DNA from 4 places in the Mesorhizobium sp. 43Arga genome. Region 1 is predicted to be linked to each of the others. Evidence: riboswitches for the same ligand, from Rfam matches in the RefSeq annotation. Region 1 holds a riboswitch; each other region holds the start of a gene.
The links. Region 1 has a riboswitch for cobalamin ahead of ACWGS8_RS08240 (DUF1636 family protein). Riboswitches for the same ligand answer to the same signal wherever they lie in the genome.

Region 1 (7,578 bases):
TAGGCATGCGAGGTGGCGTCGAGATAGGCGCGGCCGATCTCTTCGCGCGCGCCCCAGTCGCCGCTGGACAACAGATCCTCGACGCCGGCGCCATAGGTGCCGGGTGAGGTGCCGAAAATGCGCGGGCTGATCTTGCCGTCGGCGCGAGTCCGGGCCGCGAGCGGGTTTTCCGAATCCTCTTCGTCGCGGGCGGCAACGGCGTTGGCGGCGGCATCGATCAGCGCGATCTGGGTCGGGAACATGTCGCGGAACAGGCCCGATATGCGCCAGGTGACATCGACGCGCGGACGGCCGAGCGAGGCCGGCGGCAGCACTTCGATGCCGGTGATGCGGCCGGTGGCGGCATCCCATTGCGGCCGGCAACCCATCAGCGCCAGGCCTTGCGCGATCTCCTCGCCGCCGGTGCGCAGCGAGGCCGAGCCCCACAGGTCGATGACCAGCGAACGCGGCCAGTCGCCGTGCGATTGCAGATAGCCGCGCACCACCTCTTCCGCCGCCGCCTTGCCCAGATCATAGGCGGTCGGCGTCGGCATGGTGCGTGGATCCGATGTGAACAAATTGCGACCGGTGGGCAGCACGTCGGACCGGCCGCGCGCCGGCGCGCCGGCCGGGCCTGCCTTGACGTGACGGCCATCGAGCGCGGCGAGCAGCGCTGACCTTTCAGCCTCGGCACTTTGGCGGCGCATGGCGTCGAACTCATCGTTGGCCGCGCGGCCGTAGATATGCAGCCCGTCCTTGATGGCGAAGTCCTTGAGGTCGCAGAGCCAGGCATCGATGCGGCGCAGCGCCTCGTCGGGCGCGTCGGTCCTGGCGATGCCGGCTTCGGCGGCGAGGCCGGTCTTTTGCGCCATATCGACGATCAGTTTTGCCAGGCGGTCGCGGCGGCGGCGGTCGAGGCCGTCGGCCTGGGCGTATTCATCGACCAGGCGCTCCAGTTTGTGCTGGTCTTCGTCCAGCCCGGCGCCGGCCAGCGGCGGCGGCAGATGGCCAAGGGTGACGGCGGCGATGCGCCGCTTGGCCTGCGCCGCCTCGCCGGGGTTGGAGACGATGAAGGGATAGATGACGGGCAGGGAGCCGGTGACGATCTCGGGAAAACAACTTTGCGACAGCGCAACGGTCTTGCCCGGCAGCCATTCCAGCGTACCGTGGGCGCCGACATGGACCAGCGCATGGATGCCGAGCGACTTGCGCAGCCACAGGCCGAAGGCGATCAACGCATGGCGCGGCGGGAGGGTCGGGTCGTGATAATCGGCGCGGCGATCCGCTGACCGACCGCGATCGGGGGCGAGGGCGACCGTGACGTTGCCGAAGGTGGCGGCGCGGAAGGGGAAGTGTTTCTTGTTCGATAGCGAAGGCTTGTGCAAGCCTATCGCTTCTGCCTTGCCCCAAGCGGCTTCTACTGCGGCAATTGCCGCTGTCGGCAACTCGTTAGAAAAGTCGAGATACTCATCCACCCCCAACGCCTGGTCGCCCCGCTCCAGCAAATACAGCAATTCCCGCGGCGTTTGCGGAATCCCCTCAATGCCATAGCCCTGCTCCTTCAGGTCATGCAGCATGGCCAGCACGCTCGACGGCACATCGAGGCCGACGGCATATCCCGTGCGGCCGGGAGCGCTTGGATAGTCCGGGATCAAGATAGCCAGCTTGCGCTCGGGGTGGGGCGTCTCCTGCAGGCGAACGAAGGCCACCACGCGATCAGCCACCTGCGCCACGCGATCCGGTTCCGGCCGATTGGCGAAGGCGCGGTGGCCGAGTGCGGGATCGACATCGCTTTCGCCCTTGAAGGAAATCGCGCCGGCGAGGATGCGGCCGTCCAGTTCTGGCAGCACGACATGCATGGCGAGATCGGCGGGCGCCAGGCCGCGCTGGTTGTTTTCCCAGACGTCGCGGCGGGTGGTGGCGACGATGACCTGGAAGACCGGCACGCCGGCGCGGTCGAACAGGGTTTCGACGCCCGGTTCGGCGCCGGAGGCGAAGGCGGTCGCTGTGATGATGGCGGCGGGTTTCCGGGAGGCGATCGCGGTTTCCGCGAACGCCAGGGATGTCGGGTCTTTGAGGCTAGAGACGAAGATGGGGACAGGCGTGATGCCGCGCTGCCGCAGCGCGTCGAAAAGAGCGTCGATGGGCGCGACGTCGGCGGCCAGCAGCATCGAGCGGTAGAAGAGAATGGGCACGACCCTTCCCTCTCCCTCAAGGGGGAGGGGGACGACGCCGCGGCCTGGCTCGTAGTAGCCGGCTTTTGGCACCGTCACCGGCTCAACAACGGCCGCGTCCTGCCCAACCAACCTGGCCAGCCTCTGCACCAGAGCGCCCATATTGGCCGGGCCGCCCTCGCGGAAATAGCCGAGCAGGGCTTCCAATTCCCGGCGCGGCAGCGTCGAGGCTTCGATCAGCCTGATATCCTCGTCGTGGCTTTCACCGGGCAGCAGCGCCAGTTTTATGCCGCGTTCCCGAGCGGTCGAGGCCAGCTGGTCGCAGCCATAGCGCCACCAGTCGTAGCCGCCCAGGATGCGCACCAGGATGATCTTGGCGTGGCGGGCGACGCTGTCGACCCAGAGGTCGACGGACATGGGGTGGCGCAGGTCGCGCAGCGCCGCCAGCCGCATTGAGGGCAAACGGCCGGCATCCGCCTTCCAGGCGGCCGCCAGTCCGGCGAGGTCGCTGTCGGTGAACGACAGGGCCACGATATCCGCCGGCGTCTGCCGCAGATCGACCGGCTCGGCGAGATCGTCGAGCGAAGCGGAGGTCGTGGTGAGGATATGCATCGCGGCCCGTGTCTGAAATCAGCCGGCGAGTATACGCTCGATTGCCGGGCGGTTCAGCCCCTTGAGGCCGATGACGACCAGGCGCGAACGGCGGTCGTCCTCGGCGGTCCAGGCGCGGTCATAGTAATGATTGACGCGCTGGCCGACGGCCTGCAGCAAAAGCCGCATCGGCTTGCCGCCGACCTCGACGAAGCCTTTCACGCGCAGCACGTTTTCCTGTTCAGCGGCGGCGGCGACGCGTTTTGCCAACTCGTCCGGATTGGCGATCGACGGGATGTCGACGATGAAGGTGTCGAAGTCGTCATGCTCGTGGTCGAACGCGCCGTCATGATGGGATTTGCGGTTCTCGATGTCGTCCTCGACGGCAAGACCGAGCCCGAGCAGCACGGAAGGATCGACCTTGCCATACGAGGTCGGCACGATCTTGACGGCGCGGGCGGAATGTTCGTTGACGATGGCGTTGGCGCGGGCCGAACCGGCGGCGTCCATCAGGTCGCTCTTCGAAAGGATGATCAGGTCGGCGCAGGCGATCTGGTCTTCGAACACCTCCTCGACCGGGTCGTCATGGTCGAGGCTGTCGTCTTGCGCGCGCTGCGCCTGCAGGGCGTCCATGTCGTTGGCGACGCGGCCTTCGGCAAGCGCCGGCCCATCGACCACGGCGATGACGCCATCGACGGTGACGCGGCTCTTCACCGTCGGCCACTGGAAGGCCTGGACCAGAGGCTTGGGCAGGGCCAGGCCCGAGGTTTCGATCAGGATGTGGTCGACCTTCGGGTTGAGCGACAGGATCTGGTCGAGCGCCGGTACGAAATCGTCGGCCACAGTGCAGCAAATGCAGCCATTGGCCAGTTCGACGATGTTTTCCTCCGGGCAGGTGTCGATACCGCAGCCCTTCAAGATCTCGCCGTCAATGCCGATGTCGCCGAACTCGTTGACGATAATAGCAATGCGCTTGCCGCCGGCGTTTTCGAGGAGATGGCGGACCAGCGTCGTCTTGCCGGCGCCGAGGAAGCCGGTGACGACGGTGCAGGGGACGCGGGTGACGGAAGCGCTCATGATCAGTCCTTCAGCAGGTCGAGGGGAGGAATGCGGGCAACGAGGCCGCGCTTGAGGGAATCGGGCCGGCCGCGCCAGGGGATGAGGCCGTCGGTCGAGGTGGCGAAGAGCTTTGCGCCGGTGACGAGGTCGGCGCCGCTGGTCGCGGTCAGGTCGCCGAACACATAGCTCCAGCAGCCGTCGCGCAGGATCGCGGCGCTGAGCCGGCGCTTGCAATTGCCGAGACATTCGACCGTGCGGATGCGGATGTTTTCATCAGATGCGGCGCGGCGCGTGTCTTCGGCTAGCAGTTCGCCGGCGCGGGGATGGGCGTCCGAGCCGGTCTCGTCGCGACAGGAGGCGCAGACGATGACGGTGACGCCGGCCAAGGCGTCGCTGTCGGCGGACGAATTGTCCGCTGTGCCAGCCGAAAAACTGCCGTTCTGGTCCAAAAGCCGGGCTCCTTGCCCGGAAACCCGCCGGGCGATCGGATTCTTTGTCGCAGACGGCAGGTCTCCTGGCTCGCGGGTCATCGCCTTGGGTGCCGCCTTCCCGGGAACGTCCCAGTGGCTTTCGGCCTTGGCTCTTCGCTTACAGTTGCGGGGACAGCCGCGGATTTGAGTTTTTTGCACCTCGCACCGCATTCCCTCTTAGCCCCTGCCGTTGCGGGCAAGGGACCGTCTGGAGCGGATTTAGGCTGTTGCGGGCAGCGGTGTCAACGCGCGGCTACGACATGGCGATGTCGGCCAGCGCCTGACCCAGATCGCCGGCGGGCGTCACTTCCATGCGTTCAAGGCCGAGCCAGCCCTGCATCTGCTTCAGTTCCTCGACGAGCTGAGCCGCGGTTTCCGGCGGCGCGCCGGGCTCGGCGTAGGCGGCGTGGACGCGCAGGACGCCGGCGGGCCGGTCGGCCTTGAGGTCGACGCGCGCGACAATCCGGTCGCCGAGCAGGAAGGGCAGGACGTAGTAGCCGTATTGGCGCTTTTCGGCCGGCGTGTAGATTTCGATGCGGTAGTGGAAATCGAACAGCCGCTCGGAGCGCGAGCGCTCGAAAACGACCGGGTCGAACGGTGCCAACAGGGCGCGGGCCTCGATTTTCCGGGGCAGGCGGGCGTCCTTGTGGAGGTAAGCCGGCTTGTCCCAGCCTTCGACACGCACCGGCACGAGTTCGCCCAGCTCGACCAGTTCCTCCAGCCGGCCTTTCATCTCGGCCGGCGACAGCCGAAAGTAGTCGCGCAAATCGCCCGATGTCGCCACGCCATGGGCGCGGGCGGAAATGCGCAGCAATTCGCGGTGCGCGTCCTCGGCCGGCGGCACCGGCAGATCGAGGATAGCCTGCGGCAGCACGCGCTCCGGCAAATCATAGAAGCGCTCGAAGCCGCGGCGGTGCGCCGTGGTGATGCGCCCGGCCCAGAACAGCCATTCGAACGCGTGCTTGGCATGGCTCCAGCCCCACCAGCCGCCCGAACCTTTCTGGCCTTCCAGCGCCGAAGCGGCGATCGGGCCGCGCGCGACGACCTCGCGGTAGATCTCTTCTATATAGGCGGCATGCTCGCGGCCCCATTTGGCCAGGCCCAGATACATCTCGTCGCCCTGTTCGGCGCGCTGCATGCGCCAGCGCATCAGCGGGTAGGTCTCGACCGGCAGGAAGGATGCCTCATGCGCCCAGTATTCGAAGACCGTGCGCTTGCGCGTCACGGCGGCATTGTCGAGCAGCGCGAGCGGGTAGGGGCCGAGCCGCGAATAGAGCGGCATATAATGCGCGCGCACCACCGCGCTGACGGAATCGATCTGCAGCAGGCCGGTGCGGGAGAGCACGCGGGCGAAGTGGCGGCGGTCGGGTGTGCCATTTGGGCGGGGATCGAGAAATCCTTGAGCGGCAAGTGCAATGCGCCGGGCGGTGGCAAGCGAGATTTTTTCCTTCATGCAGGTATCACTCTGGGGTGCTTCGGCTATGGGTCTGACGGGTGATTCCAGCCCATGCTAGCAGGGTTTTGGCGGTAACCTTGTCAGGAGAGAAAAGTGGAGTAAAAAGCGAAGGAAATCAAACAAGAGCGGATCGGACCAGTTTCTTCGGATCTGCCATCCAGGTCGGCGTTTTGAACAAGGTTTGACTTGCTTCGCTGGAAGTGCTGCGCTAACCCTCGCCGCGTTGCAGCATAGGCCCCTTAAAACGGTTCAGCGGTTAATCTGTCACGCTTCCGCATTAAGGTCCGGTGCTGTAATCAAAGTGGATTGGCGCCAACGGAAAGCCGCTGCATGAACGCACTTCTCAGTTCGTACCTGCCCATCGTCCTGTTCATCGGCGTGGCGCTGGTCGTCGGCCTGGCGCTGCTGGCCGCACCGTTCCTTGTGGCCTACCGCAATCCCGATCCCGAAAAGCTTTCCGCCTACGAGTGCGGTTTCAACTCGTTCGACGATGCCCGCATGAAATTCGACATCCGCTTCTACCTGGTGTCGATCCTCTTCATCATCTTCGATCTGGAAGTGGCCTTCCTGTTTCCCTGGGCCGTCTCCTTCTCGAAGATAGGCATGCTGGGCTTCTGGTCGATGATGGTGTTTTTGGCAGTGCTGACCATCGGCTTTGCCTATGAATGGAAAAAAGGAGCGCTGGAATGGGATTGAACGACAGTTCAGGCACCCTCGTCGCGCCGAAGCCGAAGGGCATTATCGATCCCAACACCGGCAGGCCGGTGGGGCAGGACGATCCCTTCTTCCTCGAAATCAACAATGAGCTTGCCGACAAGGGTTTTCTGGTCACCTCGACCGAGGCGCTGATCACCTGGGCGCGCTCGGGCTCGCTGATGTTCATGACCTTCGGTCTGGCGTGCTGCGCCGTCGAGATGATCCACACCTCGATGCCGCGCTACGATTCGGAGCGCTTCGGTGTTGCGCCGCGCGCCTCGCCGCGCCAGTCGGACATCATGATCGTTGCCGGCACGCTGACCAACAAGATGGCGCCGGCGTTGCGCAAGGTTTACGACCAGATGCCGGAGCCGCGCTACGTCATCTCGATGGGCTCCTGCGCCAATGGCGGCGGCTACTACCATTATTCCTATTCGGTGGTGCGCGGCTGCGACCGCGTCGTGCCGGTCGACATCTATGTGCCCGGCTGCCCGCCGAGCGCCGAAGCTTTGCTCTACGGCATTCTTCTCCTGCAGAAGAAAATCCGCCGCACCGGCACGATCGAACGGTAAATCCATGGCCGCATCCCTTAGCGAACTGTCGACCTATCTCGGCGAAAAGCTGATTGGTCGCGTCAATGACGCTGATATCGCCTATGGCGAGCTGACCATCCGTGTTGAACCGCGCGACCTCATCGAAGTCGTGACCTTCCTGCGCGACGATGCGCGCTGCCAGTTCATCTCGATCATCGATGTCTGCGGCGCCGACTATCCGTCGCGGGCCAAGCGCTTCGACGTCGTCTATCACCTGCTGTCGCCGAAACAGAATGTGCGCATCCGCGTCAAGGTGCAGGCCGATGAGGAGACGATGGTGCCGTCGATCACCGGTGTCTATCCCGGCGCCGACTGGTTCGAGCGCGAGACCTACGACCTTTATGGTGTGCTGTTCTCGGGCCATCCCGATCTGCGCCGCCTTTTGACCGACTACGGTTTCGAAGGCCATCCGCTGCGCAAGGATTTCCCGCTGACCGGCTTCGTCGAGGTGCGCTACGACGACGAAGCCAAGCGCGTCATCTATGAGCCGGTCGAGCTCAAGCAGGAATTCCGCAATTTCGATTTTCTCTCGCCGTGGGAAGGGACGGATTACGTCCTGC
Region 2 (7,578 bases), on a different contig from region 1:
AGCGGAGCGCCACGAAGCGCTCGTTCTTGACCGCGTCCGTCTCTTTCATCGCCGGATGCGCCTTCAAGAAATCGAGCAGTTTCTTGTAGCCGCCGCCATCCTGGTAATCGAGCAGGATGAGGAATTGCGGATTGCGCGACGCCACGGTTTCCCAGTCCGTATTGCCCCAGCTGGTGTCCATGTCCGTCATGATGTTGTCGCCGCCGGCAGCTGATATCACGGCGCTCGGAATGGCGAATTTTCCGGCGGTGAACGGCTTGTCATCGCCTGAGTCATAGAGGAAAACCCGCGTCCCCTTTCGGTCGCCGACTTTCGCCGTGATGTCTGCCAATTGCGCCTTCCAGCCGGAGACAAGCTTTTCGGCTTCGGCGTCCTTGCCAAAGATTTTGCCCAGCTTTTCGACGTCGCCATAGAGCAGGTCCATCGAGGCTGCAGGCCTGGTCTTGTCGAGGTGGACGCAGCTTTCGCTCAGCACCAGCGTCTTGATGCCGTGCGGGGCGAGCGTGTCGGGCGTCACGTCGCCGCCCGGCTTCATGCCATAGTACCAGCCGGCGAAGAAGAAATCGGGCTCGACGGCGACGAGGTTTTCCAGCGTCGGGTATTTGGGCGCCAGTTCCGGGATGGAACCCTGCTCGGCCTTGAATTCGGGGCCGACCTTGTACCATCCGGTGATGCCGGTCAGGCCGACGATCGACGGCTGCAGCTTCAGCGCGAAGGCCATCTCGGCCATGTTGAGGTCATGGATGACGGCGCGCTTGGGCGGCGCGTCGAAGGTCAGCGGCTTGCCGCAGCTGTCGACGGTGACCGGGAAAGCGAAGGCTGTCGAGGCCAGCAGCGAGAAGACCAGCGACAGTGCGAGACGTTTCACGGATTTTGCTCCTTGGTTGAAAGGTATCGGACGGGGGATGGGTTCGATCAGGACGGCGGTGCGGCGCGGTTTGGAACATCGAACACCGTCAGTTCGCGGTCCTCGGTCGGATGGCGCAGGCGAAACACGTCGACCCCGAAAATCTCGCGGATCAGCTGTTGGGTCAGCGCCTCGCGCGGCGCGGCCAGCGCATGCAGCCGCGCTTGGCTCATCACCGCGACCCTGGTGGCGAAGGGTGCCACCAAAGCCAGATCGTGCAGCACCGCGATCACCGTCATGCCGAAGCCGGCCACCAGTTCGAGCAGCTCGCCTCGGGCGCGCGGATCGAGATGGTTGGTCGGCTCGTCGAGGAACAACACTTTCGGTTGCTGCGCGATGGCGCGCGCCAGCTGGGCGCGCTGGCGTTCGCCGCCCGACAGCGAGCCGATGGTGCGGCCAAGCAGCGGCAACAGGCCGGTCCGGCGCAACGCGTCGACGACGATGTCGCGCTCCTCGCTCCTGTGTCTCAGGCCGGCATGCGGGACGCGGCCAAGCTCGACATAGTCGATCACCGCCAGCCGCGGATCCGGCTGGTCGGTCTGGCCGACGACGGCGATGTGCAGGGCCCGCTCGGCGGTCGAGATCCGGTCCAGGCGGCGCCCGCCAAGCTTAACCTCGCCCGCACTTGGCCTGAGCATGCCCGACAGCATGCGCAGCAGCGTGGTCTTGCCGGCGCCATTGGGACCGATAATGGCAAGGCGATCGCCCGAGGCCACCGACAGGCTGACCGCGTGGACCAGATCGCGGCCATTCGCCATCGCGCAGAGGTCGCGGGCTTCGAGGAGTGGCGTTGTCATCGGCTGTTGCCCGCAAACTTGGCCGGTCCGGGAATGCGGGCCAGCGTCTTGCCGGCCAGCCGCGGCGGACGCTGTCCGGAATTGCACCAGCCGTCGGCGAGCGAGGCGTAAAGCCTGGCAAATCGCACGAGATCCCCGGCGTCGGCCTCGGCGTCGATGGAGCCGAAGAGATAGGAAGCCTTGCCCGGTGCCTGGAAGGCCACCGTCAGCGGCCGCGCGCAGCCCGCCATGCATTCGACGCCTTCGACCGTGAAGCCGTGCGCCACGGCGGGTTCATGATAGGCCGCGAGCCGGGACCGCAAATCCGCGCACAGGCTTTCGCCCGACCTGACCCCGGTCGGGATGTCACGGCAAAGCGTGCACACGATGATGCGATGATCGATGGCGCCGTCCAACTTTCCGTCACTTTCCAAAACTGGCGACGGAAGGATGTTGGCGAGCCGGCCGACAAGACCGACGTCCACGTCTCCTCCCGGCACACCCCGTCCGGTCAACTCAGCTGATGGCAGGTCTCCTGGCTGGCGGGTCTCAGCTCAATCCTGCCTTCCCAGCCTTGCCGGCCAGTGGCGTGTCGGATCTTGCTCACCGCTTACAGTTGCGGGGGCAGCCACGGTCTCGACCTTTTGCGGGCCTCACCGTGTTCCCTTTTCACCCCTTGCCTTTCAGCGCGGGGACCATCACCGGGTCATCGTAGATTTGCCCCCGGCACATCGCAACGATTCTTTTCTTGATGCCATCGCAGTCTTGCTCGATATGTAATAACATTACCTTTGAAAAGATATTTTCCGCAATGTCAAGACCCACCGACGCAGGCTATGCTGCCCCCGTCGGCAGACGTCGAAGGGAGGACAGGACATGCAGGCAATGCCGATAGCGCATCAAGCCGCGCAACCCGCAGTCGGCCCCATGTCCTCCTTGACCGGTTATCCGGCCGCCATCCTGTGCTGGCTGCTTTCGGCTGGTGTCTATATCGCGGCCAAATGGGTGGCGCCTGAAATGCCGCCCTGGGGCCTCTGCTTTTGGCGGCTGACGCTTGCTTGCGCCATCCTGCTGCCGATTGTGCACCGTCATCACGACGCGATGATCGGGCTTTTGCGAACCCGCGCCTTGGAGGTCGTCGCCGTGGGGGCGATCGGCCTCACGCTATGCCAGGGTATGATCTACCATGGCCTCAACGACACCAACGCCACCACGGCCGGCATCATCATGGCGCTTTCGCCTGTCATGACGATGGTGCTCGCGCGTTTCGTGCTTGGCGAACCGCTCGGACTGTGGAAGTCGCTTGGCGCGCTGGTTGCGCTCGCCGGAATGATTTTCATCGTTGCCCACGGGAATCTGACGGCGCTGCTGCAACTCAAGTTCAACACTGGCGAGCTCTGGATCGTCGGCAGCGCGTTCTGCTGGGCCCTGTACACCGTGCTTTTGCGCCGTGCCAAATTCGGCATCGAACTCCTGCCGATGGTCGTGCTGCTGCTCGGCGCCGGTGCGCTGGTCGCGTTGCCTTTCCATCTGTGGGAATTGTTCAACGACGCACGCTCCGCCATGGACGTCCACAGCGTTCTCGCGCTCGCCTATCTGGCAGGACCCGGCGGCGCCTTGATGTACTATCTCTACAACAAAAGTGTGGAAACACTCGGCGCGAGTCGGGCGAGCATGCTGCTCTACCTGCAGACGGTGTTCGTCGCCATGCTTGCCTATCTGCTGCTCGGCGAGGATCTCCACGATTACGATCTGATCGGTGCGGCGTTCATTGTCGCCGGCATCACACTCGCTACCGTGGTCAAACCCAGGTCAGTTCAACCGCGCGTGACGTAGAAATCCTCGGCAGCCCCCCAAACGAACAAGGCCCCTCCCGGGGCCTTGCACATCAAGCATGGCGGTAGGTTCTCCGCCCCTCACTTCCCCATCAACTGCTTGGCATTCTCCGCTGTGATCGCGGTCGTTTCCACCGTCACCGTCGGTTCCACCGAGGTCGCGCAGTCGAGCAGGATCTTCTTCGACATGTCGATCGCCTCCTTGGCACCCGTAGGATAGGTGAAGGTCGCTGCCCAGTCGCCCTTGGCAACGGCCTCTATGCCGCCGGCCGGCCCGGGCAGGCCATCTGTGCCGATGATCTTGACCTGCTTGCCAGCACCCTTGGCGGCGAGCAGCGCACCAGCCGCCATCATGTCGTTGGAGGCATAGAGCACCTTGATGTCGGGATGCGCCTGCAGCATGGCGGCGAAGGCGGTCTGGGCTTTGTCCGGCACCCAGTCGGCGGCCTGCTCGGCGACGACCTGGATCTTGGCGTTCTCCTTGACGCCGTCCTTGAAGCCGTTCAGCCGCTCGACCGCCGGCGTCGAGCTCGGCAGGCCTTCCAGCACCGCCGTCTCGCCGCCGTCCGGCAGCAAGGTCTTGGCGGTGTATTTGCCGGCCTCGAGTGCGATCTTGTAATTGTCGCCCCCGATGAAGGCGGTGTAGTCCTTGCCGGGATCGCCGACCGTCTTGCGGTCGAGCTCGATGACCGGGATGCCGGCATCCATGGCGCGTTTCACCGCAGGCGTCAGCGGCGCTGCCTCGAAGGGCGAGATCAGCAGCAGATCGACCTTCTGGGTGATGAAATTGTCGACCTGCGAGGTCTGCGTGTTGACGTTGCCGGCGCCGTCGGCGATCTGCAGCGTGAAGCCCGGCACTTCCTTGGCCGCCGCTGTCAGCTCGTCATTGACATGCTGGCGGTAAGGCTCGGCATTGTTGGCCTGCGAAAAGCCGATGATGAACTGGCCGTCCTTGGCGCAGGCCTTGACCATCGGGTCGGCGGCCTGGGCGGCTCCCGCGATGCACAGGCCGGCGCCCGCCAGAAGCACGACATGAAATGCGCGCCTCGTTCCTTGTCTCATGGTTTTCATACTCACTCTCCTCCTCGTCGGGCCGGGGGGCCAGACCTTGGTTTGACGTCGACTTTGCTGCCGTCTTCCTCCTAACGACCCAAACCCTCGCGGCGGCGGACGAGGGATTGAAGCACTGCCGCCAGCACGATGATCGCGGCGGTCGCGAGCAACTGCATGGCGGGCGTGATGTTGTTGAGCTGCAGGATGTTGGCGAGCGCGCCCAGCATGATGGTGCCGGCAACGGTGCCGACCATCGAGCCGGCGCCACCGAACAGGCTGGTGCCGCCGATGACAACGGCGGCGATCGCGGTGAGCTCGTAGCCCATGCCGTCATTGGCGCTGCCGAAATTGAACTGGCCGGCATGCACGATGCCGGCCAGAGCCGAGGCAAAGCCGGTGATGGCATAGACCGAGATCTTCACCATCGAGACGGGCACGCCGGAAATGCGCGCCGCGCGCTCATTGCCGCCGACGGCAAAGACATATCGGCCGAAACGCGTGGTGTTGAGCACGATGGTGGCGATCGCGGCAAAGACAATGAAGACGATGGTGGCGACCGGCACGGTGTTGTTGAACAGCCGCTCGCCGAGGATCGCGAACACTGGCGGAGCCAGGCCCGGCCCGTCGCCGTAGGAAATGTTGATGTACTGGTTGCCCGAGACGACCAGCGCCAGGCCGCGCGCCGCCTGCAAGCCGGCGAGCGTGACGATGAACGGTTCCAGCCGAAAGCGAGTGGAGATGGTGCCCTGGATGGCGCCGAAGACGATGCCCATGACCAGCACGGCGAGGATGGTGGGAATGAGACCGAAGCCGCCCGAGATCATCATCGATGCGGTGACGACGCTGGACAGGCCGAGCACCGCGCCCACCGACAGGTCGATGCCGGCGGTGATGATGACGAAGGTCATGCCGATGGCGATGATGCCGGTCTCCGACACGGCGCGCACGATGTTGGCGATGTTGTCGGGATCGAGGAACAGGATCTGGCCATGCCGGCGCGGCGAGAAGATGATGCCGCCGATCGCCACCACGACCAGGCCGATCAGGCTCTGGAAGCGCACCACCAAAGCGAGCGGATCGCGATGCCTTGGCGATGCCGCCGGCACCGCCGGGCTCGCCGTCACCGAAATCTTCTGTTCAGACATCAGGCCTCCCTGCCATTTGCCGCGTCAAGCACCGTGTGCTCGTCGACGCCGCCGATGAATTCCGCCACGTTGCGCCCTTCGCGCAGCACCACGATCCGGTCGCACAGGCCGATGAGCTCCGGCATCTCACTGGACGCGACCAGTATGCCGAGCCCCTGCGCCGCCAACTGCCTCAGCCGCGCGTAAATCTCGCCCTTGGCACCGACATCGACGCCGCGCGTCGGCTCGTCGAGCAGCAGCAGCCGGGGATTGCCGAGGATTTCCTTGGCCAGCACCACCTTCTGCTGGTTGCCGCCGGACAGCGCGCCGACGGCGATGTCGGGATTCTTCGGCCTGATATCGAACTGGCCGAAGGACTGCTTCACCGCATCCGCCTGGCGGCGCTGCGACATCAGGCCGAAGGGCGAGATGCGGCGGATCACCGACATGACCAGGTTGAGCCCCACCGCCATTCTGAGCATCAGCCCGCTGCCGCGCCGGTCGTCCGTGACGAAGGCGATGCCGGCCGCGCGGGCCGCCCTGATCGAATCCAGCCTTACAGGCCGGCCGTCTATGGCAACCTCGCCTTCCCAACGGCCGGACAGGCCGGTGCCATAGAGCGCGCTGAGCAGTTCGGTGCGCCCTGCCCCCATGATGCCGGCCAGCCCGACGATCTCGCCCGCCTTGACGTCGAGCGAGACACCGCTCGGCGGCTGCCAGCCGGCGCTTTCATGGGCGAGCCTGAAGCTGGCATTGCGCAAGCTGAGCAATGTCTTGCCGGCCTTCGTCGACCGTTCGGGATAAAGCTCGTCCAGCGGCCGGCCGACCAGAAGCCGGACCAGTTCGGCCTGCGGCGCGTGTGGCTCGGTAACGCCGGCGACGCGGCCGTCGCGCATCACCGTCACCCGGTCGGCGATCTGCGGCACCTCTTCCAGGCGATGCGAGATGTAGACGATGCCGACGCCGCTGGCGGCGAGTTTGCGCATGATGTCGAACAGCCTGTCGACCTCACCTACCGTAAGTGCCGCCGTCGGCTCGTCCATGATCAGCACGCGCGAGGCGTAGGACAGCGCCTTGACGATCGCCACGACCTGGCGCTGGCCGATCGACAGGTTCGCCACCATGCTGGCCGGGTCGATAGCCAATTCGATGGCTTCGAGCCGCTTGCGGGCCTCGCTGCGCATCGCCGGCACGTCGAGGAGGCCGCCCGGCCGCATCAGTTCGCGGCCAAGGAAAAGGTTGGCCGACACATCGAGCGTCGGCACCAGGTCGAGCTCCTGGAAGATGGTGGCGATGCCGGCCGCCTGCGCCTCGCGCGGGTTGTTGAAGGTGACCTGCTTGCCGTCGATGTGGATGGTGCCCTCGTCCGGCGCGTAGACGCCCGACAACAGGTTCATCAGCGTCGATTTACCGGCGCCGTTTTCGCCAAGCAGGGCATGGATCTCGCCCGCCTTGAGGTCGAAGTCGACGCCGCGCAGCGCCTGGACGCCGCCGAAGCGCTTGACGGCGCCGGTGACGGACAGCAGCGGCGCGCTCATGTTGACCTCGTGGCGGCCGGCCTCGCGCAGGACTCCCGCACCTGCAGCGCCGCCTGTAGCCGCACCGCCTGCGGTTCCAGGCCGGTCGATGCAATGCGGGTGCACAGCAAGGCGGCCGCCTGCCGTCCGATCTCGGTGCAGGGTTGCGCGACCAGCGTCAGCCGCGGCTCGAAGCAATCGGCCCATTCGAAGTCGTCGAAGCCGGCAAGCGAAAGGTCGCCAGGGATGGAGAGACCCCTTTCGCGAATGGCGCGGACTGCCCCGATCGTCGTCATGTTGTTGCCCGTGACCAATGCGCTGGGCGGCGACGGCAGGGACAGGATCGCATGGGTCGATACCGTCGCA
Region 3 (7,578 bases), on a different contig from region 1:
ATGCCGATCCCGGTGGTCACCCAGGTGATGCCCTCGGTCAGCATCGCTTCGGGCACATGCCGTTCGATCAGGCCGAAGGCCGTGATGAAGGTCGGCGAGATCGCCACGCCGCTGATGAAGACAGTCAGTGCCAGAAGCGGCACGCTGTTGGCGGTGAGCGGCAGCAAGGTGCCGAGCGCGACAAGCGCGACCGCGATGGCAAGCTGGCGTTGCAGTGGTGCTTTCAGATTGAGCGCGCCGACAATGATGCCGAGCACGAACGACCCCAGCGCGTAGACACCGATGACGAGGCTGGCGGCGCCGGGCTGGCCGAGTTCTTTGGTGATCGCCACCGTGCTCACTTCCGTCGTCGCGAAGGTGGCACCGATGAAGATCAGGGCAAAGGTGATGATCTGCACTGGCCGCAGGCGGATCGCCGAGCTGGTCGAGCCATGGTCCACCGGGCGCACTAGCGGCTCGGTCGATCTCTGCAGGATGAACGCGGTCGAGCCCAGAGCGAGGAACAGTGTGCTTGCCAGCATGCCCGCTTCGGGGAACAGGGCCGCACTCAGGCCGACCGACAGCGATGCCCCGGCGATATAGACCAGTTCATCCGCCGCCGATTCGAAGGCGAAGGCGGTGTTCATTTCGGGGCGGCCCCGGAAGAGTTCGGTCCAGCGCGCGCGCACCATGGCCGGCATGCTGGGCATGGCCGCTGCCAGCAGCGCCGACACGAACAGCGTCCAGACCGGCCAGTCCCGATTGGCGGCCGCAACCAGCGTGATGAAGGCGAGCACGGAGATGATCGTCGTGGGCACGACGATCCGCGTCTGGCCAAGGCGATCGACCAGTCTTGATATCTGCGGCGCCAGGAAAGCGTTGGCCAGCGCGAATGCCGCGGAGACAGCGCCGGCCAGCCAATATTCGCCGCGCGTCTGCGACAGCATCGCCACGATGCCGATCGGCGCCATGGCGATGGGGAGGCGGGCCATGAAGCCGGCGGCTGCAAAGCCCTTGGCTCCTGGGGCGCGGAAAATTTCCGAATAGGGGTTTTGCATGGGGTTCCTCGACAAAGGCCGGTTCGACAATTACATACGAAGCGTATGAGAACTAGATAGGGCATACGTGACGTATGTCAATTGGCATACGAAGCGTATGTGAATAGGACCAGACGGAAATGCACAGACCCCGCAAGGAAATGATCGCCGAGACGCGCGCCAAGCTGATCGCCGCCGCCCGCCAGGCCTTTGGCACGATCGGTTATGCCGAAGCGTCGATGGATGATTTCACGGCATCGGCCGGGCTGACGCGCGGCGCCCTCTATCACCACTTCGGCGACAAGAAGGGGCTGCTGGAGGCCGTTATCGCCGAAATCGACGGCGAGATGGCGGCCCGGGTGAATGAGGTCGCGTCGAGAGCGCCGACCCGCTGGCAGCACTTCGTCGACGAATGCACGACCTATATCGAAATGGCGCTGGAGCCGGAAATCCAGCGCATCATGTTCCGCGACGGTCCGGCCGTGCTGGGCGATCCGGCACAATGGCCGAATGCCAATGCCTGCGTCGGTTCAATGACCGATCATCTGACCGCACTGCAGGGGGAAGGGGTGGTCGTCCCGAGCGTCGACCCCGAGACCGCCGCGCGGCTGATCAACGGGGCGAGCAGCCAGGCGGCGCAGCGGATCGCCAATTCGAACGACCCCGAAGCGACGTCGAAGATCGTCGTTGCGGCGTTCAAGCAACTGCTCGAGGGACTGCTCAGAAAACCAGCTTTGCAATAGAACTAAATCCTCGTTGGGCGCCCCGCTGATCACAGCCCGCGATTGACAATCGCGAGGCTGAGCGCATCCTTCCCAGCCATCTCTGAGGGGAGATTCGGGCATGTGGGATTTCGATATCGGCAGGTCGGTGTCCATCATGATGCGGACCTGGCCCTTCATTGTCTTTCGCATGATCATCTATTTCGGCATCACGCTGGCCTATATCGTGGCGACCGGCACCGGTGCGTCGGTCGGCTACGGCGTCGGCCATATCTCCACCGATCCTGACGGGCCGATGTCTTTTGCCCTTTGGGGCGGCGTGGTCGGCTTCGGCGTCGTTTCGATCGCCGTCTATTGGATCCGCGAATACATTCTCTACGTCGTCAAGGCCGGCCATATCGCCGTTATGGTCCATCTGATCGACGGCCGGGATGTCCCCGACGGCCAGAACCAGATCGCCTATGCCAGGCAGGTCGTGACCGAGCGTTTCGCCGAGGCCAACATCCTTTTCGTCGTCGACCAACTGGTCAAGGGCGCCATCCGCGCCATCACCGGCCTGCTCGGCGGCATTGCCGCCTTCCTGCCCATTCCGGGCCTGAGCGGCCTGGTCTCCTTCATCAACACGGTGATCCGCCTGTCGCTGACCTATGTCGACGAGATCATCCTCGGCTACAACATCCGCATCAATTCGTCCTCGCCCTTCGAGACGGCGCGCCAAGGCGTGGTGCTCTATGCCCAGAACGGCAAGACCATGGTCAAGAATGCGGTCTGGCTGGCGGTCATCATGTGGGGCGTGTCCTTCGTCATCTTCTTGGCTATGCTGGCTCCGGCCGGCGCCATTCTCTTCATCATGCCCGGACAACTCGCCGGCTGGGCCTTCGTGCTCGCCATCGTCTTCGCCTGGGCCTTCAAGGCGGCCTTCATCGAGCCCTTCGCCATCGCTTGCCTGATGCAGGTCTATTTCAAGACCATCGCCGGCCAGGTGCCTGACCCCGCCTGGGATATCAGACTGGCCGAGGCGTCGTCGAAGTTCCGGGAATTGAAGGACAAGGCGCTGGCCTCCTTTGGTGGCTCGCGCTGGGGCACGGCTGGCGCGACGCGCTGATCAGCCGGGCATGTGGTCGTCGGCGCGGCATCGGAGGCGTTGAGGCGCGCCACCGCTGACTTGAGCGGCGCCTCACCTTGCCCGCAAAAAGTCTCGCTCATGATCAGTTCGGGCAGCGGCAGCCGCCGGCCCCAGCCGTGTGTTTCAAGGTCGGGTTTGGGTGCGAACTCGGAAACCCGGCCGACGCAGAGATAGGCGATCGGCGTCACGTGCTCGGGAATGGACAGCAGGCTCTTCAACGCTTGGGGCTCGATGATGCTGACCCAGCCGACCCCGACGCCTTCGGCGCGCGCGGCCAGCCAGAAATTCTGCACCGCGCAGACCGCGCTGTAGAGATCCATCTCCGGATTGTGCCAGCGTCCCAGCGGCGAGTTTTTTGAGCGCTCGCGGTCGCAGGTGATGCAGATGTTGAGGGCGCTTTCGCAGATGCCTTCAAGCTTGAGCTTGCGGTAGAGCGCCTGTCTTTCCACTTCGATTTCAGGCAATTCCTGTTCGCGCGCGGCCAGGAACAGGTCGCGCACATCAGCCCGCCGCGCGGCGTCGCGGATGACGATGAAATTCCACGGCTGCATGAAGCCGACCGACGGTGCGTGGTGAGCGGCAAGCAGAAGCCGCGCCAGCACCGCGTCATCGAGCGCGTCGGGCAGGAAATGGCTGCGCACGTCGCGCCGCGTGAACATGGCGCGATAGACCGCGTCACGCGCCATCTGGTCAAATCCGTCGCCCATAGGAGCGGTCATGTGTTCCGGCATCGCTCGTCCCCTTGCGATTGCAATAGTTTCACACCGCCAGAGCGTACTTTGTGCGTCCGAGTGGACGCACGTGGCTCTGATGCCAGCCGCCTGACCATGCGGATGACGATGCCTGCCAGGCCGGTCTTCTGGCTCGGGATCAACCCGCGTCCGGTGCCTTCCCGTCATCGACAGTGGCATATACCGGCGCGGTCCCCCTCACAGCGTTGGGCACGCCACGGAGTTCAACCGTGTTCCCGATTCTCCCGCTTGCGGCGGGCACCAGGCAGTGACGGCGACCTTACGCCGAAGCCGCGGCTGCGCCAATCCCCGCAGCGACGCCAATGGACGCAGGCGCGATTTTCCCCAGTCATCAAGCTGCAATGCATGGCCATCGCTGCACCGGGGCACTAGATAGGGAGCATGACAACCCGTCTCTACACGCATCCGATCTTCCTTGAGCACATCACGCCGCCCGGTCACCCCGAGCGGCCGGACCGCCTGCGCGCCATCGAGCGCGTACTTGATGACGAGGCCTTTGCCGCGCTCGATCGCGTCAAGGCGCCGGAGGGCGACGAGGCCACCATCCTCTACGCCCACCCCGCCGATTTCGTCGCCCGTGTGCGAGCCGCGATTCCCGAAGAGGGCATTGCCCGCATCGATGCCGACACCACCGCCAGCCCGAAGAGCTGGCAGGCGGTGATCGCCGCGATCGGCGCCGCCAACGCCGCCGTCGACGACGTCTTTGCCGGCCGTGCCGACAATGTCTTCGTCGCCGCCCGGCCGCCCGGCCACCATGCCGAAAAGGCCACCGCCATGGGCTTCTGCTTCTTCAACACGGCGGCGATCGCTGCGCGCTATGCGCAGAACAAGCATGGCGCCGAGCGTGTCGCGGTCGTCGACTGGGATGTGCATCACGGCAACGGCACGCAGGATATCTTCTGGGACGATCCCTCGGTGCTCTATTGCTCGACGCACCAGATGCCACTTTATCCCGGCACCGGCGCGAAGAACGAGACCGGCGCCGGCAACATTGTCAACGCGCCTTTGGCGCCGCAGACCGGCAGCGAGGTGTTTCGCGATGCCTTCCTGTCGCGCGTGCTGCCGGCGCTCGACAATTTCGCGCCCGATCTGATCATCATTTCAGCCGGGTTCGACGCGCACCATCGCGACCCGCTGGCCGAGATCAACCTCACCGAGGACGATTTCGACTGGGCGACCGGCCAGCTGGTGCAGCGTGCCGCGCGCCACAGCGGCAACCGGCTCGTCAGCCTGCTCGAGGGCGGCTACGATCTGCAGGGACTGGCATTTTCGGTCGCCGCCCATGTCGGGCGACTGATGAAAGGATGAATGATGGCTGGTGAAACCAACGAAGACGTCAAGGCGATGAGCTTCGAGCAGGCGCTCGACGCGCTGGAGAAGATCGTCGATGATCTGGAGCGTGGCGACGTGCCGCTCGACCAGTCGATCAAGATCTACGAGCGCGGCGAGGCGCTGAAGGCGCATTGCGACCGCCTGCTGAAGGCGGCCGAGGACAAGGTCGAGAAGATCAGGCTGTCGCGCGACGGCAAGCCGGTCGGAACCGAGCCGCTCGACGCGGATTGAGGCACGGAGCAGCCTACCGGTTTTGGACACGATCAAGGTTGAGGATTAAGCTCGTCCCGCCTGAAACGGCTCCAGGACAAGAGGAGATACGGAAGCGATGTGCAGAAACATCAAGACCCTGTTCAATTTTGACCCGCCGGCAACCAATGATGAAGTCCGCGACGCGGCCCTTCAGTTCGTCCGCAAGCTGAGCGGAACGACACGGCCCTCGAAACAGAACCAGCATGCGTTTGACCACGCCGTCGAAGCCATTGCGGCATCGGCGCGCGAACTGCTCGATTCGCTTGAAACCCATCAGCATCCGCGCAACCGCGAAGAGGTGGCGGCCAAACTGCGGGCGAAGGCGGCGATCCGCTTCGCCTGACGCGGCTAAAGCGGCCACCGACCGCTGACAAGGAGAGTCCATGAGCTTCTTTCCCGGAAAAGACCCTGAAGCCGGCGACGCCTTTGCCAGCGACCAGATCGAGCTGATGGTCATCCCGAACGCCAAGGACATTGGCGGCTTCGAGGTGCGTCGCGCGCTGCCGACCGCCAGGAGGCGGCTGGTCGGGCCGTTCATCTTCTTCGATCGCATGGGTCCGGCGATCCTGCGGGCAGGACAGGCTCTCGACGTCCGTCCTCACCCGCATATCGGCCTGTCGACCGTGACCTACCTGTTCGACGGCAAGATTCGTCATCGCGATTCCCTTGGCACCGAAATGGTGATCCAGCCCGGCGACGTTAATTTGATGACCGCCGGCCGTGGCATCGTGCACTCCGAGCGCACGCCGGAGGAACTGCGCGGCGCGCCGATGTCGATCTCCGGCCTGCAGACATGGCTGGCCTTGCCCGACAACAAGGAGGAAGTGGCGCCGGTGTTCGAGAACACCGGTGCCTTGCGGTTGCCCGAGATCGACAGCGAAGGTGTCCGCGGCCGCATCGTCATCGGGGATTTTCAAGGGTTGCGCTCCCCGGTACGGGCCGACACCGAGACACTCTATGCCGACCTCCGACTGGCGCCCGGCGCCAGCGTGAAGATCCCGGCCGATGCGGAGGAGCGCGCCGTCTACACGCTGGAAGGCGAGGTCGCGATTTCGGGCGACGTCTTTCCGGCCGAGCGGCTGCTGGTGTTCCGGCCTGGTGACGAGATCATCATATCGTCGCAAACCGGTGCGCATTTCATGCTGTTCGGCGGCGCCTCGCTCGGCTCGCAGCGCTATATCTGGTGGAATTTCGTCTCCTCGTCGAAGGAGCGCATCGAGCAGGCCAAGCAGGAATGGAAGACGGGCCGCTTCGATATCGTTCCTGGAGATGAGAAAGAGTTCATCCCGCTGCCAGAAAACTAATGAACCTTGCCCAAAAGCGGCCCGGTTTCGGGACCACGATACACACGAAAACAAGGACTTGAAAGCGCGTCGCATAAGCTGCTTCGACGCGCTATCCTTTTGGGGGACAGGCCCGCGTCACTGACACGCATTTACTTTCGCCGGCCGGCGGCCTATCCCGCCGTTGAACAGAAAGCCTGAGCACCCGTGAACGCAACGCCGCATACGCCGCTACTCGACAAGGTCCGCATTCCGGCGGATCTGCGCGCGCTTGACGAAAGCGAACTGCCGCAACTGGCCTCCGAGCTTCGCCTCGAACTGGTCGACGCGGTGTCGCGCACCGGCGGCCATCTCGGCGCCGGCCTCGGCGTGGTCGAACTGACGGTGGCGCTCCACTATGTCTTCAACACCCCTGACGACCGGCTGATCTGGGATGTCGGCCACCAGGCCTATCCGCACAAGATCCTGACCGGCCGCCGCGACCGCATCCGCACGCTACGCCAGGAAGGTGGCCTGTCCGGCTTCACCCGCCGCGCCGAGAGCGAATACGATCCCTTCGGCGCCGCCCACTCCTCGACATCGATCTCGGCCGGCCTCGGCATGGCCGCCGCTCGCGACCTCTCCGGCGGCCGCAACAATGTCATCGCCGTGATCGGCGACGGCGCCATGTCGGCCGGCATGGCCTATGAGGCGATGAACAATGCCGGCGCGCTCGATGCCCGGCTCATCGTCATCCTCAACGACAACGACATGTCGATCGCGCCGCCGACCGGTGCGATGAGCGCCTATCTGGCGCGGCTCGCCTCGGGCAAGGCCTATGCCGGCCTGCGCGACTTCGGCAAGAAGCTGACATCCTATCTCGGCAAGCGCGCCGATCGCGCGATCACAAGAGCGGTCGAGCATGCGCGCGGCTACGTCACCGGCGGCACTTTGTTCGAGGAACTCGGCTTCTACCACATCGGCCCGATCGACGGTCACAATCTCGAACATCTGATCCCGGTGCTGAAGAATGTCCGCGACAATGGCGAAGGCCCGGTGCTGATCCATGTCGTCACCCAGAAGGGCAAGGGCTACGCGCCGGCGGAAGAAGCCGCC
Region 4 (7,578 bases), on a different contig from region 1:
GTCGGTCTGGCCAACTACCAATGGGCCTTCGGCGACCGTGAGTTCCGCAACTCGATCCTCAACAACGTGCTGTGGCTGGCAGTCGTGCCCGCCGCCTGCACCTTTCTTGGCCTGATCATCGCCGTGCTCACCGACAAGATCTGGTGGGGCACGATCGCCAAAAGCCTGATCTTCCTGCCGCTGGCCATCTCCTTCGTCGGCGCCAGCGTGATCTGGAAATTCATCTACGAGTATCGCGGCGACGGCCAGACGCAGATCGGCATCCTCAACGCCATCATCCAGCACTTCGGCGGTCAGCCGCAGGTCTGGATATCGCTGCCGTTCTGGAACAATTTCTTCCTGATGATCATCCTGATCTGGATCCAGACCGGCTTTGCCATGGTCATCCTGTCCTCGGCGCTGCGCGGCATTCCGGAAGAGACGCTGGAAGCCGCCGTGATCGACGGCGCCAACCCGTTCCAGATCTTCTGGAAGATCATGGTGCCGCAGATCTGGGGCACCATCGCCGTGGTCTGGACCACGATCACCATCCTGGTGCTGAAAGTGTTCGACATCGTGCTGACGATGACCAACGGCCAGTGGAACAGCCAGGTGCTGGCCAATCTGATGTTCGACTGGATGTTCCGCGGCGGCGGCGATTTCGGCCGCGGCGCCACAATCGCCATCATCATCATGATCGCGGTCATTCCAATCATGGTCTGGAACATCCGCCAGGCCAACAAAGAGACGGGAGGGCACTGAGATGGCCGTCGCGACCGGAAACTCCTTCGCCAGCCGCTTCGGCGTCCACATCGCGGTGCTGGTCTTCGTTGCCATCTGGACCATCCCGACGCTCGGCATTCTCGTCTCCTCGCTGCGCGTCAAGGACCAGATCATCGCCTCGGGCTGGTGGAATTCCTTTTCCAGCTCCACCCAGACCGAAGCCGGCCGCTTGCCTGCCGCCTCGACGCAAGTTCAAAAGGACGGCAAGTTCGTCCTTGAGGGCAACATCTTCGGCGATGGCGCCAAGCGCAACATCAGCGCCTTCGGCGTCAAGTCGGCGGCGCCGACGCAATATCCCGCCGGCACGACCGCCGATCTTGGAGACGGCGTGACCTTGCTGCTCAATGCCGATGGCAGTTTCGTCATGGCCTCGCCCAAGGCGTTCGAGGGCGATCGCGGCCAGCGCGTCTACTATGCCTCGTCGGCGCCGCCGAAATTCACCACCGAAAACTACAAGACCGTGCTGTTCTCCGAAGGCATCGGGCGCTCCTTCATGAATTCGTTGACGGTGACAATACCGGCGACCGTCATCCCGATCCTGATCGCTGCCTTTGCCGCCTACGCGCTGGCCTGGATGCGTTTTCCCGGCCGGGCGCTGCTGATCGCAGTCATCATCGGCCTCCTGGTGGTGCCGCTGCAGATGTCGCTGATCCCCTTGCTGAAGCTCTACAACGGCGTCGGCACGTTCTTCGGCGTACCATCGAAAACCTATCTCGGTATCTGGCTGGCGCATACCGGCTTCGGCCTGCCCTTTGCCATATACCTTCTGCGCAGTTACATCGCCGGCTTGCCGCGCGAAATCATGGAATCGGCGCGCATCGACGGCGCCAGCGATTTCGAGATCTTCGTCAAGATCGTGCTGCCGCTCTCGTTCCCGGTGCTGGCCTCCTTCGCCATCTTCCAATTCCTGTGGGTATGGAACGATCTCCTGGTGGCGATGGTTTTCCTTGGTACGGAAGCAGACCAGATCGTGCTGACGGCCAAGCTCAATGCGCTGCTTGGCTCACGCGGCGGCGATTGGGAGATCCTGACGACATCGGCCTTCGTGACGATCATCGTGCCGCTGATCGTGTTCTTCTCGCTGCAGCGCTATTTCGTCCGCGGGCTGCTTGCCGGTTCGGTTAAAGGAGGCTGAGACCATGCAATCCGCTTTGAAAGCCAGTTCGAACCCCGACCTCGCCATCGATCGCGACTGGTGGCGAGGCGCGATCATCTACCAGATCTATCCGCGCAGCTACCAGGATTCGAACGGCGACGGCATCGGCGACCTCAAAGGCATCATCGGACGGCTGCCCTACATCGCGGCGCTGGGTGCGGACGCCATCTGGATCTCGCCCTTCTTCAAATCGCCGATGAAGGATTTCGGCTATGACGTCTCGGACTATTGCGACGTCGACCCGATGTTCGGCACGCTGGCCGATTTCGACGCGCTGACGGCGGAGGCGCACCGGCTGGGGCTCAAGGTGATGATCGACGAAGTGCTGTCGCACACCGCCGACATCCATCCCTGGTTCAAGGAAAGCCGATCGAGCCGCGGCAATCCCAAGGCCGACTGGTATGTCTGGGCGGACGCCAGGCCCGACGGCACGCCGCCCAACAACTGGCTGTCGATCTTCGGCGGGTCGGCCTGGCAGTGGGACACCAGCCGCCAGCAATACTACCTGCACAATTTCCTGGCCGAGCAGCCCGACCTCAACTTCCACAACCGCGAAGTCCAGGACGCGCTGCTCGACGTCACCCGCTTCTGGCTGGAACGCGGTGTCGACGGCTTCCGCCTGGACACGATCAATTTCTACTTCCACAGCCAGGGCCTGGAAAACAATCCGCCGCTGCCGCCTGAAGAACGCAACGACCAGACCGCGCCCGCGGTCAATCCCTACAACTACCAGGACCATCTCTACGACAAGAGCCGTCCGGAAAACCTCGGCTTCCTCGAACGCTTCCGCGCTTTGCTCGACGAATATCCGGCAACCGCCGCTGTCGGCGAGGTCGGCGATTCGCAGCGCGGGCTGGAAGTCGTGGCGGCCTATACGGCCGGCGGCAAGCGCGTGCATATGTGTTATTCCTTCGACTTCCTGGCGCCGGAAAAGATCAGCGCCGCCAAGGTGCGTTCGGTGCTGGAGGCCTTCGGCAAGGTCGCCAGCGACGGCTGGTCGTGCTGGGCGTTTTCCAACCATGACGTGATGCGTCCGGCTTCGCGCTGGGCCGCCGGCGAGGCCGACCCTGTCGCCTATCTCAAGGTCATCTCGGCATTGCTGATGTCGCTGCGCGGCTCGGTCTGCATCTACCAGGGTGAGGAACTCGGGCTGGGCGAGGCCGAATTGCGCTTCGAGGATCTGCAGGACCCCTATGGCATCCGCTTCTGGCCGGAATTCAAGGGCCGCGACGGCTGCCGCACGCCCATGGTGTGGGATGGCGGCGCCAAGAATGGCGGCTTCTCCCAGGCCAAGCCCTGGCTGCCGGTGCCGGCAAAACATCTGGCGCAGGCGGTCGATGTCCAGCAAGGCGACCAGGCTTCACTGCTCGAGCACTATCGGCGCTTCCTGAGCTTCCGCCGCGCCCACCCGGCGCTGGCCAAGGGCGACATCACCTTCATCGAGAGCGAGGGCGACACCGTCGCCTTCACGCGCCGCGCCGGCAATGAGCAGGTTGTCTGCGTCTTCAACCTCGGCGCCAAGCCGGCCAAGGTTGACCTTGGCAGGCGATCCCTGCAACCTTTGCCGGGACACGGGTTTTCCGGTCAGGCGAACCCCGGTTCGGTCGAGCTTGGCGGCTATGGCGCCTGGTTCGGGCGCATCGACTGAATTTTTGCGAAATCACTGGGAGGAAACCAATGGCCGATGTCAATTTGAGGCAAGTGAAGAAGTCCTACGGCAATCTCAACATTCTCCACGGCATCGACCTCGATATCAAATCGGGCGAGTTCATCGTCTTCGTCGGTCCATCGGGCTGCGGCAAGTCGACCTTGCTGCGCTCGATCGCCGGGCTCGAGGAAATCACGTCAGGCGAGCTCAAGATCGATGGCGAAGTGGTCAACGATGTGCCGCCGTCCAAGCGCGGCATCGCCATGGTGTTCCAGTCCTACGCGCTCTATCCGCATATGACGGTCTACGACAACATGGCGTTCTCGATGAAGATCGGCAAGGAAAACAAGGCCGAGATCGACCGCCGCGTGCGCCAGGCCGCGGAAATCCTGCAGCTAACCAAATATCTCGACCGGCTGCCCAAGGCGATGTCGGGGGGCCAGCGCCAGCGTGTCGCCATCGGCCGCGCCATCGTGCGCAATCCTAAAGTGTTCCTGTTCGATGAGCCGCTGTCGAACCTTGACGCCGCACTGCGCGTCGCGACCCGCATCGAGATCGCCAAGCTCAAGGAATCGATGCCCAACACGACGATGATCTATGTCACCCACGACCAGGTCGAGGCGATGACGCTGGCCGACCGCATCGTGGTGCTGAAGGATGGCCATGTCGAACAGGTCGGCACGCCAATGGACCTTTACAAGAAACCCGGCAATCTGTTCGTCGCCCAGTTCATCGGCTCGCCGGCCATGAACATCCTGCCGGCAACCATCGACAAGACCGGCAACCCGACCGTCGTCAACCATGTCGGCGGCCGCAAGGCGACGGTGCCGATCACGACGCCCGCCTCGGCCAAGGGCGCGGCGGTCAGTTTCGGCGTGCGGCCGGAAGACCTGATGATCGCCAGCGGCGCGGACTATCTGTTCGAGGGAACGGTCGATTATATCGAGCAGCTCGGCGAGGTTCAGCTGGTTTATGTCGACATCGGCCGCGCCGACCTGCCGCTGGTGACCAAACTGCCGGGCAATGTCGAGGTCAAACGCGGTTCGGCATTGCGGCTGAGCGCCAACGCCGAGGACCTGCATATCTTCGATGCCGACGGACATTCCTTCGCGCTGCAAAGGCCGGAAGCAAAAGCGGCCTGAGGCCGCCAGCGCTAACGGGTCAAGGCGACAAAAAAAGCGGCGGGCCAGGCCCGCCGCTTTTTTTGGAAAGTCAGCTTCGGCTGTTAACGGCCGAAGAGGTTCCGGTCGCTACCCTGAGGAGCTGACTTCTGCACGTCGCCCGACGAATTGAGCAGCTTGTAGACAGGCGAGCCGTTCTCGCGGATCGAAGCCGTACGCGAGTTGTCAATCGAAGTTACGGAGGGCGAAGTTACGGCCGGCTGGTTGGCGCCTTTTGAGCCAAAATTGTCGCTGCCAGCGAAGGCGCTGCCGGAGATGGCCAGAACGGCGGCGGCAGCAAGGATGATCTTGTTCATGTTAGTCTCCTGAATTTCTGGATTTCGCAGGAATGGCCGGGCGAGCCGCCATTCCTGTAAACCGGCATTACCTGCCGAAGAGGTTGCGGTCAGCGCCCTGCTGAGCAGGCACCTGGGTGGCCGGAGCCGACTTGTCGACCGAAGCTGTGTAGGAATGGTCGACCGTAGCGGTCGGCTGGTTGGCGCCGTCGGAGCCAAAATTGTCGCTGCCCGCGAAAGCGCTGCCGGAAATGGCCAGGACGGCGGCCGCAGCAAGGATGATCTTGTTCATGTTGGTCTCCTGAATTTCTCAGAGTCGGCCAGAGCGGCGGGCGAAGAGCCTGCCATTAGCCGGCACCTGTTGTTAGTTGTTGCCGAAGAGGTTGCGATCGGCGCCCTGGGCAGGCGTCTGAGCAGCCGGTTCCGACTTCTTGGTCGAAGCGGTGTACGAGCTGTCGACGGCAGCAGTGGCTGCAGGGGCATTCGAACCATAGTGGTCGCTACCAGCGAAGGCGCTGCCGGAAATGGCCAGAAGGGCGGCGGCAGTGAAAACAATCTTTTTCATTTTTAGTACTCCAGTATTTTTTCCGTCCGTCTAGCGGCGTGTCTTGGGATTGAAATCGCGTCGTTCGGACTGCCTCGATGTGGGAAAGCCAGATCGCCGTTTCCAATCACGAAGTTGTTCCGTGTGGACCAAGAATCCACCACTTGAAATTGTGCCAGGGGCTCCCAAGTCAAACATTTTTCCTACTGATATCAGTTGTTTAGTTAAAACCAGCCGCAAGATCACAGACTGTATCGGAGGCCCAGCGTTCACACCCTCCTGCACGCACCGTCAACAGAAACGAACCGTTCGGTTCGATTTTAGAATCTGCTAATAGTCACTTTTCGAAACCGTTAACCTTTTTTGCTCCCTTTCCGGGTCGATTTTGACGGTCGGTACAATCGATTTTCGTGACGGCTGTCCGTGACCTGATCGTTGCGCATGCGTGTCGCGCCACATGGATGCGATGTCGCTTTCATGCCGATGTCGCAAACGCCGTCGTGATTAGATCATGTCATCTCAGGTGCCGCTTCGTGACGACGAGGCGGAGAATTGGGAAGCCGGTCAAAGTCCGGCGCTGCCCCCGCAACGGTGGTGGAGTTCAAGTCGCAACGGGAGACCACTGGGCGAAAGCCTGGGAAGGTGTCGCGACCGTCCGCAAGGACACTCCAGAGCCCGGAAACCAGCCCGAGAATTTGAACTCGACTGATCGCGGTGGGCGGTCAAGAGGCGGATGCTGCATGCCCGGCGCTCGCCGGCGCGTGGCCGATCCTTCCTCAATCACCACCATAGTCAGTCCTTGAACGAAGAGGACAGGACATGGACGCGCGCAACGATATGCTGAGGCTCTTGAACAGCCGCAGAGAGGGCTTCTCGCTCGAGCAGCCCTTCTACACCGATCCCGACTTCTTCAAGCTCGACATGGAGCTGATCTGGTATCGCGACTGGCTGTTCATTGGCCATGATTGCGAACTGCCCAAGCCCGGCAGCTTCATCACCGTGCAAATCGGCGACTATCCGGTCGTGCTGGTGCGCGATCAGCAGGGCAGGATCAACGCCTTCCACAATTCCTGCCGCCATCGCGGCAGCCGCGTCTGCAACACCGACAAGGGCATGGCCGCCAAACTGGTCTGCCCCTATCACCAGTGGACCTATGAGTTGGACGGAAGGCTGCTGTTTGCCCGCCAGATGGCCGAAGGTTTCGACAAGAGCCAGTTCGGCCTGAAGCCGGTCGCCTGCGAAAGCGTGGCTGGCTATATCTTCATCTGCCTGGCCAAGGAACCCGCCGACTTCGCACCGATGCGGGCGATGATCGAACCCTATCTCAAGCCGCACCGGCTCAGCGAAGCAAAGATCGCCTTCGAGAGCACCATCGTCGAGAAGGGCAACTGGAAGCTCGTCTGGGAAAACAACCGCGAGTGCTACCATTGCGCCGGCAACCATCCAGAGCTTTGCAAGACCTTCCCGGAAGCCCCGACGGTGACCGGCGTGCAAGGCGCCGACAGCGATCCGGAGATGCTGGCACACTGGGCCAAATGCGAGGCGGCAGGCCTGCCGAGCAAGTTCCGCATCGACCCGGCTGGACAATACCGCGCCACCCGCGCGCCGCTGCTGCGCGACGCGGTCAGCTACACGATGACGGGCAAGCGGGCGGTGAAGAAGAACCTGTCCGACAGCGTCTCGGCCGACCGCATCGGCACGTTGATGCACTATCATTACCCGACGACCTGGAACCATATCCTGATCGACCATGCCGTCACCTTCCGCGTGCTGCCGATCAGCGCCACGGAAACCGCGGTGACGACCAAATGGCTGGTGCACAAGGATGCGATCGAGGGCGTCGACTACGATCTTGCCGAACTCACCCATGTCTGGACCGAGACCAACGACCAGGACCGCCGCATCGTCGAGGAAAACGCTTTCGGCATCCTGTCGCCGGCCTATGAACCCGGCCCTTATTCGGAGCTGCACGAGGGCGGTGTGATCCAGTTCGTCGACTGGTACGCCCGCTT

Region 2: linked by a shared signal. The riboswitch ahead of ACWGS8_RS27825 (DUF1636 family protein) and the one ahead of ACWGS8_RS08240 (DUF1636 family protein) in region 1 are both predicted to bind cobalamin.
Region 3: linked by a shared signal. The riboswitch ahead of bluB (5,6-dimethylbenzimidazole synthase) and the one ahead of ACWGS8_RS08240 (DUF1636 family protein) in region 1 are both predicted to bind cobalamin.
Region 4: linked by a shared signal. The riboswitch ahead of ACWGS8_RS19675 (aromatic ring-hydroxylating oxygenase subunit alpha) and the one ahead of ACWGS8_RS08240 (DUF1636 family protein) in region 1 are both predicted to bind cobalamin.

The regions. Positions count from the first base shown of each region.
Region 1 covers NZ_JBSKBO010000002.1:365,690-373,267, reverse strand. The annotation lists gene cobN (cobaltochelatase subunit CobN) at 1-2,765, opposite strand, end outside; gene cobW (cobalamin biosynthesis protein CobW) at 2,784-3,821, opposite strand; gene ACWGS8_RS08240 (DUF1636 family protein) at 3,824-4,252, opposite strand; cobalamin riboswitch at 4,291-4,497, opposite strand; gene ACWGS8_RS08235 (winged helix-turn-helix domain-containing protein) at 4,527-5,726, opposite strand; gene ACWGS8_RS08230 (NADH-quinone oxidoreductase subunit A) at 6,060-6,425, shown strand; gene ACWGS8_RS08225 (NuoB/complex I 20 kDa subunit family protein) at 6,416-6,997, shown strand; gene ACWGS8_RS08220 (NADH-quinone oxidoreductase subunit C) at 7,002-7,578, shown strand, end outside.
Region 2 covers NZ_JBSKBO010000010.1:8,198-15,775, reverse strand. The annotation lists gene ACWGS8_RS27835 (ABC transporter substrate-binding protein) at 1-868, opposite strand, end outside; gene ACWGS8_RS27830 (ABC transporter ATP-binding protein) at 916-1,704, opposite strand; gene ACWGS8_RS27825 (DUF1636 family protein) at 1,701-2,099, opposite strand; cobalamin riboswitch at 2,192-2,398, opposite strand; gene ACWGS8_RS27820 (DMT family transporter) at 2,560-3,519, shown strand; gene ACWGS8_RS27815 (substrate-binding domain-containing protein) at 3,600-4,589, opposite strand; gene ACWGS8_RS27810 (ABC transporter permease) at 4,661-5,716, opposite strand; gene ACWGS8_RS27805 (sugar ABC transporter ATP-binding protein) at 5,716-7,233, opposite strand; gene ACWGS8_RS27800 (LacI family DNA-binding transcriptional regulator) at 7,230-7,578, opposite strand, start outside.
Region 3 covers NZ_JBSKBO010000004.1:287,831-295,408, forward strand. The annotation lists gene ACWGS8_RS17015 (MFS transporter) at 1-1,037, opposite strand, end outside; gene ACWGS8_RS17020 (TetR/AcrR family transcriptional regulator) at 1,157-1,759, shown strand; gene ACWGS8_RS17025 (hypothetical protein) at 1,860-2,843, shown strand; partial or broken gene bluB (5,6-dimethylbenzimidazole synthase) at 2,936-3,595, opposite strand; cobalamin riboswitch at 3,697-3,876, opposite strand; gene ACWGS8_RS17035 (histone deacetylase family protein) at 3,998-4,924, shown strand; gene ACWGS8_RS17040 (exodeoxyribonuclease VII small subunit) at 4,928-5,179, shown strand; gene ACWGS8_RS17045 (DUF2277 domain-containing protein) at 5,277-5,543, shown strand; gene ACWGS8_RS17050 (pirin family protein) at 5,584-6,504, shown strand; gene dxs (1-deoxy-D-xylulose-5-phosphate synthase) at 6,691-7,578, shown strand, end outside.
Region 4 covers NZ_JBSKBO010000005.1:302,918-310,495, reverse strand. The annotation lists gene ACWGS8_RS19710 (carbohydrate ABC transporter permease) at 1-741, shown strand, start outside; gene ACWGS8_RS19705 (carbohydrate ABC transporter permease) at 743-1,897, shown strand; gene bglA (beta-galactosidase BglA) at 1,902-3,566, shown strand; gene ACWGS8_RS19695 (ABC transporter ATP-binding protein) at 3,596-4,708, shown strand; gene ACWGS8_RS19690 (DUF680 domain-containing protein) at 4,792-5,043, opposite strand; gene ACWGS8_RS19685 (DUF680 domain-containing protein) at 5,111-5,314, opposite strand; gene ACWGS8_RS19680 (DUF680 domain-containing protein) at 5,387-5,587, opposite strand; cobalamin riboswitch at 6,071-6,271, shown strand; gene ACWGS8_RS19675 (aromatic ring-hydroxylating oxygenase subunit alpha) at 6,386-7,578, shown strand, end outside.